DNA from 3 places in the Thermanaerosceptrum fracticalcis genome. Region 2 is predicted to be linked to each of the others. Evidence: riboswitches for the same ligand, from Rfam matches in the RefSeq annotation. Region 2 holds a riboswitch; each other region holds the start of a gene.
The links. A riboswitch is a leader RNA that binds a small molecule or an ion and turns the genes downstream of it on or off. The one in region 2 is predicted to bind cobalamin.

Region 1 (4,721 bases), 1.8 Mb from region 2:
GATAAAACATGATTGGGCGGAACTCCTGAAAGATGATGAAAGCTGGTTGAAACGGGCCAAAGCCGTATCCGATAAGGTCCTTGACTATGCCAAATTTGTAGCTGAAGTAAAAGGGGAGACAAGTGCCAAAACGTCTGATAAAGCCCAGTCCAAGAAAAAGGTCACCTATCATGATTCCTGTCACTTGAAGAGAAGCCTGGGTGTATGGGAAGAACCCAGAAAACTTCTCGGGGAAAAGCAAGGCCTTGAACTGGTGGAAATGAAAGATTCCGACCGCTGCTGCGGGTTTGGCGGTTCTTACTCCCTTAAAATGCCGCAAATAGCCGGCCAGCTTTTGGAGCGGAAGATTCAAAACATTATTGATTCTGGTGCCGACATTGTGGCCGTGGATTGCCCCGGCTGTATACTCAATATTAAGGGCGGTCTGGACAAAAAAGGAAGCAAGATTCAAGTGAAACATACAGCAGAAATATTAAATGATAAATAACATAGAAAAAGGTGCTGGCAAGATAAAACCAGCACCTTTTCTATTAAACCGAATTGTGTGACCGGTAACCAGTAGCCGGAGCCCCTTTAGCGATATTTGCTTTCCGACATCGGATTTTTGTAGCTCGTAGTTGACAGTGAACGAAATGAGGGACATGCCATAACCGTCCCAAGGGAAGCGTAGTTAAACAGACCGTAAAATCTTACCCCCTTCGACACAAGTCTTGGGTAATAGAAATAATATGGGTATTTCCCGGGAAATATGACGAAGGAAATATAGATATGATATACTGAAAACGAAATTTCGCCGAAAGAAATGAAATAACGGGAAAGGGTTGGAACTTTATATGTTTATAGGCGCTCATGTTTCTATTTCCAAAGGTTTGGCTGCCGCCGTAAAAACAGCCATAGAAATGGAAGCCAATACCCTGCAGTTTTTCACAAGAAATCCCCGGGGCGGGAAGGCCAAGGAGCTGGACCCCCGGGATATTTCACGTGCCCACACTTTGTTGGAGGAACACAATTTTGGCCCTTTGGTGGCCCATACCCCATACACCATCAATGTGGCCTCGGCCAAACCGGAAGTAAGAGAATTTAGTATCAGAACTTTAAAAGAGGACTTGAACAGGATAAAACAAATGGGTGTACCCTATCTGGTATTTCATGTAGGCACCCATGGCGGGCAGGGGGAAGAAATAGGTATTAACTTGGTTTGTGAGGGACTGGGGGAAATATTGGCCTCCATACCTGAGGACACTTTCCTCTTACTGGAAGGAATGGCCGGTGAAGGTACGGAACTTGGCTATTCCCTTCGCCAGTTGGGTGATATCATTGCGCGGTGTGACGGGCATCCCCAGCTAGGCATCTGCCTGGATACATGTCACCTTACCGGAGCGGGCTATGACCTGACTAAACTGGAAGAGGTGAAGAAAGAAATAGACGAAGAAATTGGTTTGGACAGAGTTAAAGTCCTTCATTTAAATGACAGCATGTTTCCGGTGGGTTCCCGCCGGGACAGGCACGCCAAGCTGGGAGAGGGGTACGTAGGTTTAAATGTTATCAAAGAACTGGCCTGTGACAAAGATTTTACCCGGATTCCTCTTATCCTGGAGACGCCCAATGATCATGAGGGGTATGCCAAGGAGATAAGACTGGTGAAGGCACTGTGCGCAGGTAACTAGCGGCTGCCTTTGCCAAACTATGACGAGGAGGAAAGTCTGTTTCTGTTTAATGTATATTTTCCCTGAGCAATTCAGTAAAAAGTTTCCTTAGTCCAGGGTAGTTGAATTTTTAAATAATTTTTTCTATAATAAAGACAAAATATAGATGAACTTATCTGGTGCCTCCTTCTGGGGAGGAGAATAGGGAATGGGGTGCAAATCCCCAACGGACCCGCCACTGTAACTGGGGAGCATTTATAAAGAGGCCACTGGTACTCCGGGAAGGCTATAGATGCGGTGAAACAGAGTCAGGAGACCTGCCAGTTAAGGACCACTTGGACGATGGAAAAGTCCACGGTTTTTTGACCGTGGGCTTTTTAATTTATACAAATATGAAATGGAGGGTGTTTATCTTGGGTACCTTACTGAAAACAACACTGGAAAAAATTACGGGTTTGGACCAGGAAGCAATGAATTTAGCCAGGGAAAGACTTGATGGTTTATTAAAACCGCCGGGCAGCCTGGGAAAATTAGAAGAGATTGCTGTGCGTCTGGCCGGCATTTATGGACAGCCTCGTCCTCCCTTAGCCTCCAAGGCCATCGTGATGATGGCTGCTGATAATGGCGTTTACCAGGAAGGTTTCAACGGTTACTCCCAGGAGATTACCAAGGCTGTGGCGGAATTGGCAGGAGCCGGGCTTATCGGCGTGGCCGTTTTAGCACGTCATGCGGGGGCCCGCCTGGTAGTGGTGGATGTAGGTATTAAAGACGAGGTGGAGGGGCAGCACATTATTAAGAAAAAAATAAGATATGGTACTGACAACATCACATGCGGCCCGGCCATGAGCCGCAGTGAAGCGGAACAAGCCATTGAAGTCGGTATAGACGTGACTAATAAGTTGATTCATGAGGGTATTAACATCATAGGGACCGGAGAAGTGGGAATCTGTAATACCACTACCAGTGCAGCTGTCCTAGCTGTCCTTTCTGGCGCTGACCCTGAACTTGTAGTTGGCAAAGGGACAGGTGCCGATGAAAAGGCTTATCAGGCAAAACTGCAGGCAGTGAAAAATGCCTTGGTCGTGAATCGGCCTGACCCAACGGACCCTATTGATGTGGTGGCTAAAGTTGGGGGCCTAGATATCGCTGCTTTAACTGGGTGCTACCTGGCTGCTGCAGCAAACAAAAAACCTGTTGTGATCGACGGTTTTATCGCTGGAACTGCTGCCTTAGTGGCTGCAAAAATAAACCCACTAGTGAAGGAATATATGATACCTTCCCACTGTTCCGCGGAAAAAGGGGCTCAGGTAGTGCTCCAGGCCTTAAATATGGAACCCATGCTGTACATGAATATGCGTTTGGGTGAAGGCACTGGCGCTGCTTTGGCTTTCAACCTGATTGATGCCGCCGTAAAAATAATTAACGAGATGGGCTCCTTTGCTGATTTAGCTTAAGAGGGATTAATCCCTCTTTTTATTATGGAGAAAAGAAATACAAATTACGGAATGGATTGTTAAAATATTGACAAAGTAAAGGTGCAGGATTATGCTTGAAGAGGAATAGTAGATGGGTTAGGAGGAACTGACGATGGAAGTTAACGTGTGTGTTGGAAGTTCCTGTCATTTGAAAGGCGCCCATGCTGTCATTAACAAGTTTCAGGAGGCGCTCGGTGAAGCACCGGTAAAGATTAAACTAGGGGCTAGCTTTTGCCAGGGACGCTGCACGGAAGGAGTTATCGTTGCTATAGATGGTGTGATTTATGAAAGAGTGTCGCCCGATGATGTACCTTCTCTCGTAGAAAAGCACCGGGGAGGATGTGGGATACGGTGACTGATATTATTTCTACGCGACAGGCAGACTGTAAGGACTGTTATCGCTGCCTGCGGGCCTGCCCGGTTAAGGCTATAAGTTTTAAAGGCAACCAGGCAAAAATAGAACCGGACCGCTGTGTGCTTTGCGGCAGATGTGTGGTTGAGTGTCCTCAAAAGGCCAAGATCGTGCGAAATCAAACCTTTAAAATAAAAGACTATTTTAGCCGAAAGGAACCTGTCTATTTAAGCCTGGCACCCAGTTTTCCGGCAAGTTTCACCCAAGAGGCAAAGGGAGTTATGAAGCTCTTGGAAAAGTCGGGTTTTACTAAAGTTGAGGAGACAGCCGTAGGGGCCCGGTATACGGTTAAGGCATATAAGGAAGAGATTGCCAAAAGTAACGGAATTACGAAAATATCAACCTGCTGTCCTGTTGTTGTAAATCTTGTGGAGAAATACTACCCGGAACTAAGGGAGAATCTTTTGCCCGTTCTTTCACCTATGGTGGCTCATGCCAGGCATTTAAAAGAATGCTACGGCAACGGGATTAAAGTTGTTTTTGCCGGTCCCTGTATTGCTAAATTACGGGAGGCGGAGGAAAATGGTCTTGATGCTGCTATGACTTTTACCCAGCTAAAAACCCTTTTAGACCAGGTTCCGATACAAGGGGAGGAGGCTCTTAAAGTATTTCACGAAAGAATGGAGACAAGAATGTTTCCTGTGCACAACGGTGTACTGTATGCCATGAAAGGGCAGTGGGGACTGGAGGAAGAATACTGGTCTATCGAAGGTATTGAGAATTGCTGCGAAATATTAGATGCTTTACGCAAAAAAGATGTCCAGCCAATATTTATTGAAATGATGGCCTGCCAAGGGGGCTGTGTGGGCGGGCCAGCTATAGATTCACCTTATGGCCTTTATAAAAGAAAGGAAAAAGTCAAGGAATTTTACCAGCGGCATCTTCATTCTCCTTCCCGTCCTTTGCTGGACAACCTGGTTATGGGAAAAAGCTTTTCCAGTAAAGCAGTGAGAAAAGAAGTTTTCACCGAGGAAGAAATTAGATCTGTACTGGTTAAAATGGGCAAGTTTACCAAGGGTGATGAACGCAACTGCGAAGGCTGCGGCTACAAAAGCTGTCGTGATAAAGCTGCGGCTGTGTTGGCCGGGCTGGCTGTACCCGAAATGTGCATTCCTTATATGCGGGAACGGGCCGAGTCTTTGGCCTCCACCATTGTCCAAAGCACACCCAATAGTATTCTCGTGCTGG
Region 2 (4,721 bases):
TTAGTGGTTTGTTATCGTTGGCTAATCCAACAATTGTATGGGGAGAAAGCTTACCCTTTCCATCAGTTTTTTCTGCTAGGTTAAGTCTGGCTTGTCCTGTTTGCTGAATGGTATCAGACAATTTCTTATCATCAAGAATATTAGGGTTTTCTTTAGTATTAGAAGAAACACCGGATATTTCAGTAGGGCTTGTGCTGTACCACCAGACAACCAGGTCATTATTGGCAACCGGGTAATCTTTGGCAGGCACCCCGGGTACAACACCGTTAACCTTATACATCCACCCGTTCATGCCCTGGGGTCCCTGGCCTGCAATTGTGTCAATATAGCTCGGGTTAGCATCATTATAACTAAGTCCTGTTTTATCCAAAGCTCCTAAAGCAGTAACACCCCATCTATCACTCTCCCTCAATGTTACAGTACTTGGACCAAACAAAGTTTCTCCGCTTCTGCCAATAACTTTTATAGTAACTCTGATGCCTTGTTGGTCATTATTGCCGCCATTGTTTCCTCCGCCGGCAACACTTACATCAGCAGTACCGCTAACGCCTTGATAAGTTGCAGTAATAACTGTATTTCCTGCCGCCACCCCTGTAACCAGACCTCTGTTATTTACCGTTGCTATACTGCTGTTATTTACAGACCAGTCTGCTGCTGCACTTACATCCTCATTGGTACCATTCAATTTATAAATTTGGGCCGTATATTGTTGACTGCCGCCTGCAACTATATTTGCACTGGCTGGCGTCACTCTTAAACTTAGTACAGCGTCAGGCGAAATATTTCCTCCTAACACACGGTAAGCATCCAAAGCCCAGGTGTTGTCCATCAGGTTCTTGGAGGTACCAAACGTCCCATCCTCATTGAGAGCACTATCCCGCATGTAATCTACGGCACTCTTGCCGCCGACTGTCCAGACCGCAGGGTCCATACCCAGGCAGTTTAAGGTAAGTATTGTTTCTGCCGTGTCTACAAGCGGATCATCAAATCCTCCAGCGTCTTGAAAGCTTCCATCGTCTTTTTGCAGAGCCCTCAGCCAGGCAATTCCCTTATCGATAGCCGTTTGCACGGCATCAGCCTGCCCTCCCGCAAGGGGCTTCAGGTATTCTAACGCCCGCACCGCCTGGGCTGTCGCCTGAAAATCGTTCCAAGTGGAAGTCCAGGCCCCTGTACCGCCGTCCTGACAGCTTAAGATATAAGTAATGACAGCTGCTGCATCTATTTCGGCCATGTCCCCGGCTCTGCCCAATGATTCAAAGGCGGGCAAGTCGCTGAAGGCATTGTTGTCAAAAGAGCCGTTCCCGCCTGCCGTCTGCCTGTTCTTTAAGATGTTCAGCAACTGGGTCGCTCTTGCATCTCCGAAAGCTTTTGCCGCCAGATATTCATGCGCTACTCTTTTGGCCGAAGACTGATTTTCTTTCCCTTCGTTTGCAATAGTCGCATCAATTAAACTCAAGACACTGTCTTTGAAACTTGTGCCGTTATATACCCATGTTCCTACATCCGCCCCCGCCTGGGTCAGGATATAGGCATCATAGGCACCAAAGTTCCCCCAGCCGCCGTCAACTGCCTGTCCACCTTGGTGTAAATTGTAGTTGTTTCTTGCTGCCTTTAATGCTAAGTTATCATATACCTCTGCGGCCACAGCTTTGCCATTATCGAGTCCACTAAAAAGTAATGGCCATGCAGGCAATAACAAGGTTGCTATAAAGAATATCAGTAATAACTTAGATACCAGGTATCTGTGTGTTTTCTTTGTAAAAATATTCATTTTATTCCTCCTCCTGCTATGTATCTATTTTCTCTTGCTATCAATACATCTTTTGCTAACTTTTCTCACCTCCAATAATAAATCCCTCAGCTAAATAAGCTAAAACCCAGGGCACCAAATGGATAAAAGTAAACATCATGCCTGACAAAGAAAGCTTAAAAAATTAAAAGTCTCTTAGTATGTTACTAAGAGACTTTCCCCATCTTAAAGCCGCTAGCAGCTAGAACGAATTTAATCCCCTTCGTCTAGTTCATACATTTAAGGCAGGTCTCCTGGCTCGCGGGTCAACCTCTTCCCGCCTTCCCATCCGCACTCAACTTGTGATTAAAACTTAATTTATAATTCCATACTCTTTTTTTAGTATGTTCAAATAAATTTTATGCTTTCACATTAACCACTAAGTTGAGTGCTGGACAGTGGCATACTGGGATTTGTCACCGCTTACAGTGGTGGGTCCGCACCGGAATTTCACCGGTTTCCCTATTCTCCCCTTGACGGGGCACCTTAAATGGGAATTATTTACTTCTAGAAATATGTTAATCCTTAGTTTGTTTTTTTGTCAAGTTTTTTTCATAGGTTTTGTTCATAGGTTTTATTTATTATCCCAAAGATATCCGCTTGTCCTTCCCGATGGGAGCAGGCTTAGTAAAAGAACAGATGCTTAAAAACCTGTAATACTTGGATATTGATTTTCCTAACACTCCTACGGAGTTTAAAGAAAGTATGCACTTGATAAGGCGAAGAGTTATTGCACATCACATTGCAATGTGCAACAGACCTATTGAGTTAATAACTTATTGTTATATAACTAGAGTAGACAATGATATAATTTCATAACAATTTTGATAGGTAAATGAATATCCATAAAGAAGTTTAAATTATCCAAGAATGCAAAGGAGGTAGTTTATGAACAAAAAGATTCTCATTATGCTTACGGGGGGTGTTGTAGGTTTATTGGGTGTACTTCTGGTGGTATTCGGAAATCCAGCTAACATGGGCTATTGTATAGCTTGTTTTATACGGGATATAACTGGCGCCTTGGGATTACACCGTGCTGAACCCGTCCAATACCTAAGACCTGAGATTATTGGCTTAGTTATTGGGGCATTTGCTACTGCTCTATACACTGGAGAATTTAAATCTGTTGGTGGGTCTAATACATTCACCCGATTTACTCTAAGTTTTTTTGGAATGTTTGGTATGTTAGTGTTCCTAGGTTGTCCTGTACGGGTTGTGTTACGCCTATCAGGAGGAGACTTAAATGCAATTATGGGATTATTTGGTTTAATTGCTGGCATAGGTTTAGGTACATATTATATTAGCCAAGGATATTCCTTAGGTAGAACAGTATCTCAATCAAAAACAAATGGGTATATTTTTCCTTTGTTTATGGTAGCACTTTTGATTTTATTAATAGCTAACCCCCCATTTATATTCTTTAGTAATAAAGGTCCTGGCTCTCAACATGCAGCAATATGGCTGTCTTTATTGGCAGGGCTAATTGTAGGCTGTCTGGCTCAACGCTCCCGTCTATGCATGATTGGGGGAATAAGAGACTTTGTCTTTTTCAGAGACACTTATTTACTCTCTGGATTTATAGCAATGTTAGTAGTAGCAACTTTAGGCAACTTAGTGGTAGGTAAATTCCACCTGGGTTTTGCGAACCAGCCTGTAGCTCACAGTGATGGTTTATGGAATTTCCTTGGAATGACATTGGCAGGTTTCTCTTTTGTCTTACTTGGTGGTTGTCCTCTTCGCCAGTTAATCTCTGCTGCTGAAGGTAATGGCGACTCAGCAATCACTGTTCTTGGCTTAATGGCAGGAGCAGCATTTTCCCATAATTTCTCTCTTGCTGCCAGTCCTGCAGGTGTACCAATTGGTGGAAAAATAGCTGTTATTCTTGGTCTTATCGTAGTTTCACTTATTGGTGGACTAAACATATTAAAATTTAAGAGAATAGGAGGTACTTTAAATGTCACAAGTGGTGGACGCTAGAGGCTTATCCTGCCCTGAACCCCTTGTTTTAACAACGCAAGCAATAAAACAATTTCCTTCTGGTCCAATTAAAGTTATAGTAGATAACGCTTCAGCAAGGGATAATGTATCCCGCATGGCAGAGAATTTAGGATGGAGAGTAGAAATTGAAAAAGCTCAAGAAGAATACGTTCTTGCATTAAGTAAATAATTTTGTGGAAATCACTTTATTGGAGACCCTATTAAGAAGAGGGTTTCCTTTTTTGTTTATCGAGTTTATTGCACATAATTAACAGATTGTTTATTATGGACTCACTTAATACGTTTAATTATAAATTCCTCATGTGTACTAACTTTTTCCTCAATACGATTTAATTGGTCTGTGTGCTGCTGCCAGCTGTTACTGACACTTCATAATGTCCTGTAACTGCCAGTATATGGTGTCCAGTTTATGACGGACAATTTGGCCAGTGGCCGAGAAGGTGAGACGACTTTATCGCCACCTTCCCGGATGCCGTTATATTTCCACCTTGTACGAATTCCCGATCCGCAAATTGAAGCGGGCTCCCGGCATAATCACATACCACTGATGATCGTACTCTATGCGGCAAGGAATACTAGTTGAACCGATTAACAAATCAAAAACTTCTCCACAATGGAGTTCGTAACAGTAGTCTCCCGTATCCACCATCCAGCGGTCTTGTTCGTGGTCGTATGTCATCTTGCACCATTGCTGCTTCATGACAATTCTCCCTGGATAACCAACTTAACCATATGGTCATCGATGATCCGGCGGCCATTCTGTGCCCCATATAGCAAGCAGTGAGTACAGACCTTGTTCACTAGCCTAGGGACACCACTAGAGAACCGAAATATCTCATCCAAAGCACCATCAGAAAATATATCATGGTCGGCACCAGCGTAAGCAAGATGTCGTTTCACATAATCCCCTACCTGGGCGCGGTCCAAGTGGGGC
Region 3 (4,721 bases), 690 kb from region 2:
TTATCGAATGCCTGGTAGCAGCTCTGGAAGCTAAAGACCCATATACGAAAGGACATTCTACAAGAGTGGCTGACATGGCTTATGATTTAGCCCAAAAAATAGGCCTTAAAGGCAAAACACTCAACGATGTACATATAGCTGCCCATCTTCATGATATCGGCAAAATCGGCATCCCCGATAATATCTTGAATAAAAAAGAAAGATTAACCCCCAAAGAATGGAGACATATCCAACGCCATGCAGAAATTGGCTATGAAATCCTGAATAAGTCGGGCAGGTTACGGGATATTGCTATTATAGTTCTCCATCACCATGAACGCTGGGATGGTAAGGGCTATCCTTTAGGAAAAAAAGGTAAAGAGATACCTTTAGGTTCAAGATTAATAGCCATCTGTGATTCCATTGATGCCATTACTTCAGAGCGACCTTATCGCAGAGCCTTATCCTGGGATGAATGCCGTCAGGAAATAATGGTTAATAAGGGTACACAGTTTGATCCTTTTTTAATAGAGGCCGTTCACAAAATGTGGCCAGAATGGCAGGACCATTACTCCACAATGTCCCGTAGTTAACAAAGCATAAAAACGAAAGGAAAGAACTTTTATGGAAGTGTTCGCCCATCATATTTACGAATTTAAAAAGGGCTTACGAAATCTGATCCTGCATACCACCCATAAAGCTATGAAGGAAAAAATAATTATCCGCTTAGAAAAAGAAAAAATCCCCTATCTTATTTATCCGGTAGGGGAAAAAAATATCAATGTATTTTTTGGTGAGGCCAAATGCATAGATGTAATTAAATCCTTCAAGAAACAAGGTTTAAACGACTATACTGATGAAGAAGACTACATTTTAGGCATTATGCTGGGATATGACTGTATAAAACAATGTGAAAGATATCTGAAAAGAAAACTCAAAGAAAAATCATTTGCCGAAAAATTACTTACCGGCTAGCCCTTTCTTTATACCAAAATAATAACCCAGAAAAGCTCCACCTATTGCAGCCTGCAGAGCAAAAAGCAGACTTTCCGTTTCTCCACCGGGTGGCTGCCACAAAACAGGGAACCATGGTTCGTAGTCTGGCTTAATCTGTAGGATGACCTCTTCAGCAGCACCGTCGGCCCCTCCAAATTCAGAGTCAGTTATCATAATTAAAGGCATGATCGTTAAGACAACAACAGCAAAAATAAGTAAAAGATTTTTACGCGCCAGGGTCATGCTGCACATCTCCTCTCAACAGGGCTAATTCTTGGAGTTCGCTTTGACTGTAGACGGTAAGATAATTGTAAACAAGAACCGTCAATAAGCCTTCCACGATTGCCAGGGGAACCTGGGTAAGAGCAAAAATGCTGCCAAATTTGATTAAGGAAGCCATCACACCTCCTGTAGGATCAGGGAAAGCCAAGGCTAATTGCAAGGAAGTAGTAACATAGGTTGCTAAATCACCTAAAGCAGCCGCTAAGAAAATGGAAATACCCTGAGCCCCAACTTTTTTTGCAGCCTTATAGACCCCGTATGCAACCAGGGGCCCCACCACAGCCATGGAAAAGGTATTAGCTCCCAATGTGCTTATACCCCCGTGGGCTAAAAGAAGGGCCTGGAAAATAAGCACAATACAACCAATAACACTCATAGCCATAGGGCCAAACAGCATAGTACCAAGACCAACCCCGGTAGGATGGGAACTGCTCCCTGTAACGGAAGGCAATTTTAACGCAGATAAGACAAAGGTAAAAGCAGCAGCAACGCCTAAAAGCATCTTTAACTGAGGATTCTCACTGGTTACTTTGCCTATGGAGCGGAGACCCAAATATAAAAACGGTAAACTGGCCAGGCTCCATACTACAGCCCAGTTTAGAGGCAGGAATCCCTCCATGATGTGCATGGCATAAGTTTCCCGTGGTAATAAGAAGACAAGTAATGCGGTAAGAATAAACCACCTTCTTTTCATTTTCGTCCCTCCCTATATTTTTAACGTAGTAACCATGAGTCCAATAAGCAACCTGTAAATCACCTCCAAACAAAAGAAAAATCCCTTAGCTGCGCTAAGGGACTGTAACCCGCCTCAAAGACTTAGTCCGCTTAAGCCTGTTCTGTTCCCCAGATAGCAGGCTTCCCGTTAGGCAGGTCTTCTGGCTCTCGTGTCATCCTCCTCCCCGTCTTCCCACCCGGCACTTAACTTAATGGTAGTAACTATATTACTAACCATTAAGTTAAGTGCTGGACAGTGACATTTTGGGGATTCGTCTCCGATTACAGCGGCGGGTCCGCACCGGATTTTAACCGGTTTCCCTATTCTCCCTCCTGAAAGGGCACCTAACAGATAATGTATAAAGTTTTGTCCAAGTTTATGTTACATAACTATGCAGGATTTTGCAAGTTATTCTTTTCTCACCAACAACAATTAAAAAAAAATAAGAATATTACTACTTCCAGTTATTAACACTTAAGCCCTTGCTTTTAAGGATGCCATGGGTTTATAATAAATGCAAATGCTAATGATTTGCATTTGGAGGTAATTTATGAAAGCTCGCTCTATTCTGTCACTTTTTTTGTCCCTCATTTTTGTTTTCACTTCAACGGCCTGCAGCCAAAAACCGGCTGCCACTGTAAACAGAGACCCTGATCCCCCAGCTAAGTTGACAGTATATACCAGCTTTTATCCCATGTATGATTTCACCAAAAGAATCGGCGGTGATAAAGTTAAGGTCATAAATATAGTTCCGGCGGGAGCCCAACCCCATTCCTTTGAACCCTCTACCAAATTACTGGCGGAATTAACTAAAGCCAAACTTTTTATTTACAACGGCGCCGGCATGGAACACTACATAGAAAAACTCAAAGAAGCCGTCAAAGGGACTCCTTTAATCCTGGTAGAAACCAGCGCCGGCCTGGACTTAATCAAGAGTAACCTTGAACATAAATATGAACATGAAGAGGAACATAAGAAAGAACATCATGATGAAAAAGATAAAAAAGATGAAAAAAAAGACGCCTATGAAGACCATGAACATGACGGTATTGACCCTCATACCTGGTTAAGCCCCGGTAATGCCCTTAAACAGGGGGAAAAAATTTTACAGGCTCTGAACCAAGTAGACGCGGCAAATAAGGATTACTACGAAAAGAATTACCAGGCTTTTAAAGAGGAGTTAAGCAAACTGGACCGAGAATATCAAGAGACATTATCAAAGTGTAAGAGAAAAGAGATTGTGGTATCTCATGAGTCCTTCGGTTACTTGGCGCGAGATTATGGTCTAAAACAAATCCCGGTCATGGGTTTAAATGCTGATGCTGAACCTACACCGGGAAAAATGAAAGAGATTATTAATACGTTGAAGGAACACGGTATCAAATATATCTTTTTTGAAACCCTGGTGAGCCCTAAAATCTCTGAAACCATCGCCCGGGAAACCAAAGCACAAACCCTGGTCTTAAATCCTATCGGTGGACTCACGGAGAAAGACCTTCAGGCAGGTAAAGATTACTTCAGCATCATGCGGGAGAATCTGGAAAACCTCAAAATCGCTCTGGAGTACCAGCCATGAAACCGGTTATTTCCTTAAGTCACGTCTCCTTTGCCTATCCAGGAGGACCTTATGTCCTGGAAAATATCAACCTTACGGTTTATCGGGGAGAATTTCTAGTAATTTTAGGTCCCAACGGGGCCGCTAAAACTACGCTCCTAAAGCTCATGCTGGGCTTATTAAAACCACTGAAAGGTTCTGTGGAAATTAACACCGAAACTAAGGCAGTTGTAAATTATATTCCTCAAAAATCTTCGGCCCTCAATCCCGGTTTTCCCGCAACAGTAGAGGAAGTAGTGAAACTGCAGGTTGCTGTCAAAGGAAAAACAGCGAGTAGCTTAGTCCATTCTGTTTTAGAAAAAGTTGGTTTGCTGGAAAAAAGGGATACCCTGGTGAGTTCCCTTTCCGGCGGCCAGTTTCAAAGGATGCTCATTGCCCGTTCCTTGATCAATCACCCACAAATCCTCTTCCTTGATGAACCTACTACGGGATTGGATGCGGAAGCCCAAGAGGACTTCTTATCTTTACTCGTTAAGCTTAACAAAGAAGGCCTCACCATCGTCATGGTCACCCATGACGTTTCCCCGGTTTTGGACCATGCCTCCCGTTTCCTCTACATTTCCAAAGGCAAGGGAAAAGAAGTTGCTAAAGAAGATTTGAAAGTGGTGTAGCCGTGCTGGAAATTTTACAATATGTCTTTATGCAGAAAGCCTTAATTGTCGGTCTTATAGTGGGCATCCTATGTCCTACCATGGGCCTTTTTCTGGTTCTCCGCCGTCTTTCCATGGTAGGGGAAACCCTGTCCCACGTCTCTTTATCCGGAGTATTATTCGGCATACTCTGGGGTATTAGTCCTATCCCTTTTGCCTTGGTTATGTCTATCCTGATATCTATACTCCTGGAGAAACTGCGGCGCTATTTTAAATATTATGGAGAAGTCTCTCTCGCTATCATTACGGCGGGAGGTTTAGGGACTGCCGTTATCCTGATGGGAATAGTACGCGCTTCCGATTCAACCCTGGCCAGCCTTCTTTTCGGCAGTATTGTGTCCGTAACAAATGAAGAAGTTATTTTTATAGGTATCCTGGCCCTTATCGCTCTAGGCTTAGTTACACGGTATTACCGGGAATTATTCTATCTGACCTTTGACGAAGAAGGAGCCCGCCTGGCCGGAATCCCGGTTAACTTCTTCAA

Region 1: it holds a riboswitch for cobalamin, as region 2 does, so the genes downstream of both, cobT (nicotinate-nucleotide--dimethylbenzimidazole phosphoribosyltransferase) here and BR63_RS05570 (stalk domain-containing protein) in region 2, are expected to answer to the same signal.
Region 3: it holds a riboswitch for cobalamin, as region 2 does, so the genes downstream of both, BR63_RS09045 (energy-coupling factor ABC transporter permease) here and BR63_RS05570 (stalk domain-containing protein) in region 2, are expected to answer to the same signal.

What each region holds. Positions count from the first base shown of each region.
Region 1 covers NZ_CP045798.1:3,025,020-3,029,740, forward strand. Annotated here, with positions in the region: gene ldhH (L-lactate dehydrogenase (quinone) large subunit LdhH) at 1-487, shown strand, start outside; gene BR63_RS15420 (deoxyribonuclease IV) at 834-1,667, shown strand; cobalamin riboswitch at 1,807-1,985, shown strand; gene cobT (nicotinate-nucleotide--dimethylbenzimidazole phosphoribosyltransferase) at 2,060-3,100, shown strand; gene BR63_RS15430 ((2Fe-2S) ferredoxin domain-containing protein) at 3,234-3,476, shown strand; gene BR63_RS15435 ([Fe-Fe] hydrogenase large subunit C-terminal domain-containing protein) at 3,473-4,721, shown strand, end outside.
Region 2 covers NZ_CP045798.1:1,059,391-1,064,111, forward strand. Annotated here, with positions in the region: gene BR63_RS05570 (stalk domain-containing protein) at 1-1,771, opposite strand, end outside; cobalamin riboswitch at 2,017-2,293, opposite strand; gene yedE (YedE family putative selenium transporter) at 2,678-3,766, shown strand; gene BR63_RS05580 (sulfurtransferase TusA family protein) at 3,744-3,956, shown strand; gene BR63_RS05585 (DUF5348 domain-containing protein) at 4,263-4,487, opposite strand; gene BR63_RS05590 (ExeA family protein) at 4,484-4,721, opposite strand, start outside.
Region 3 covers NZ_CP045798.1:1,748,086-1,752,806, forward strand. Annotated here, with positions in the region: gene BR63_RS09030 (HD-GYP domain-containing protein) at 1-572, shown strand, start outside; gene BR63_RS09035 (DUF2023 family protein) at 604-954, shown strand; gene BR63_RS09040 (energy-coupling factor ABC transporter substrate-binding protein) at 940-1,218, opposite strand; gene BR63_RS09045 (energy-coupling factor ABC transporter permease) at 1,202-1,951, opposite strand; cobalamin riboswitch at 2,106-2,335, opposite strand; gene BR63_RS09050 (metal ABC transporter substrate-binding protein) at 2,523-3,548, shown strand; gene BR63_RS09055 (metal ABC transporter ATP-binding protein) at 3,545-4,198, shown strand; gene BR63_RS09060 (metal ABC transporter permease) at 4,201-4,721, shown strand, end outside.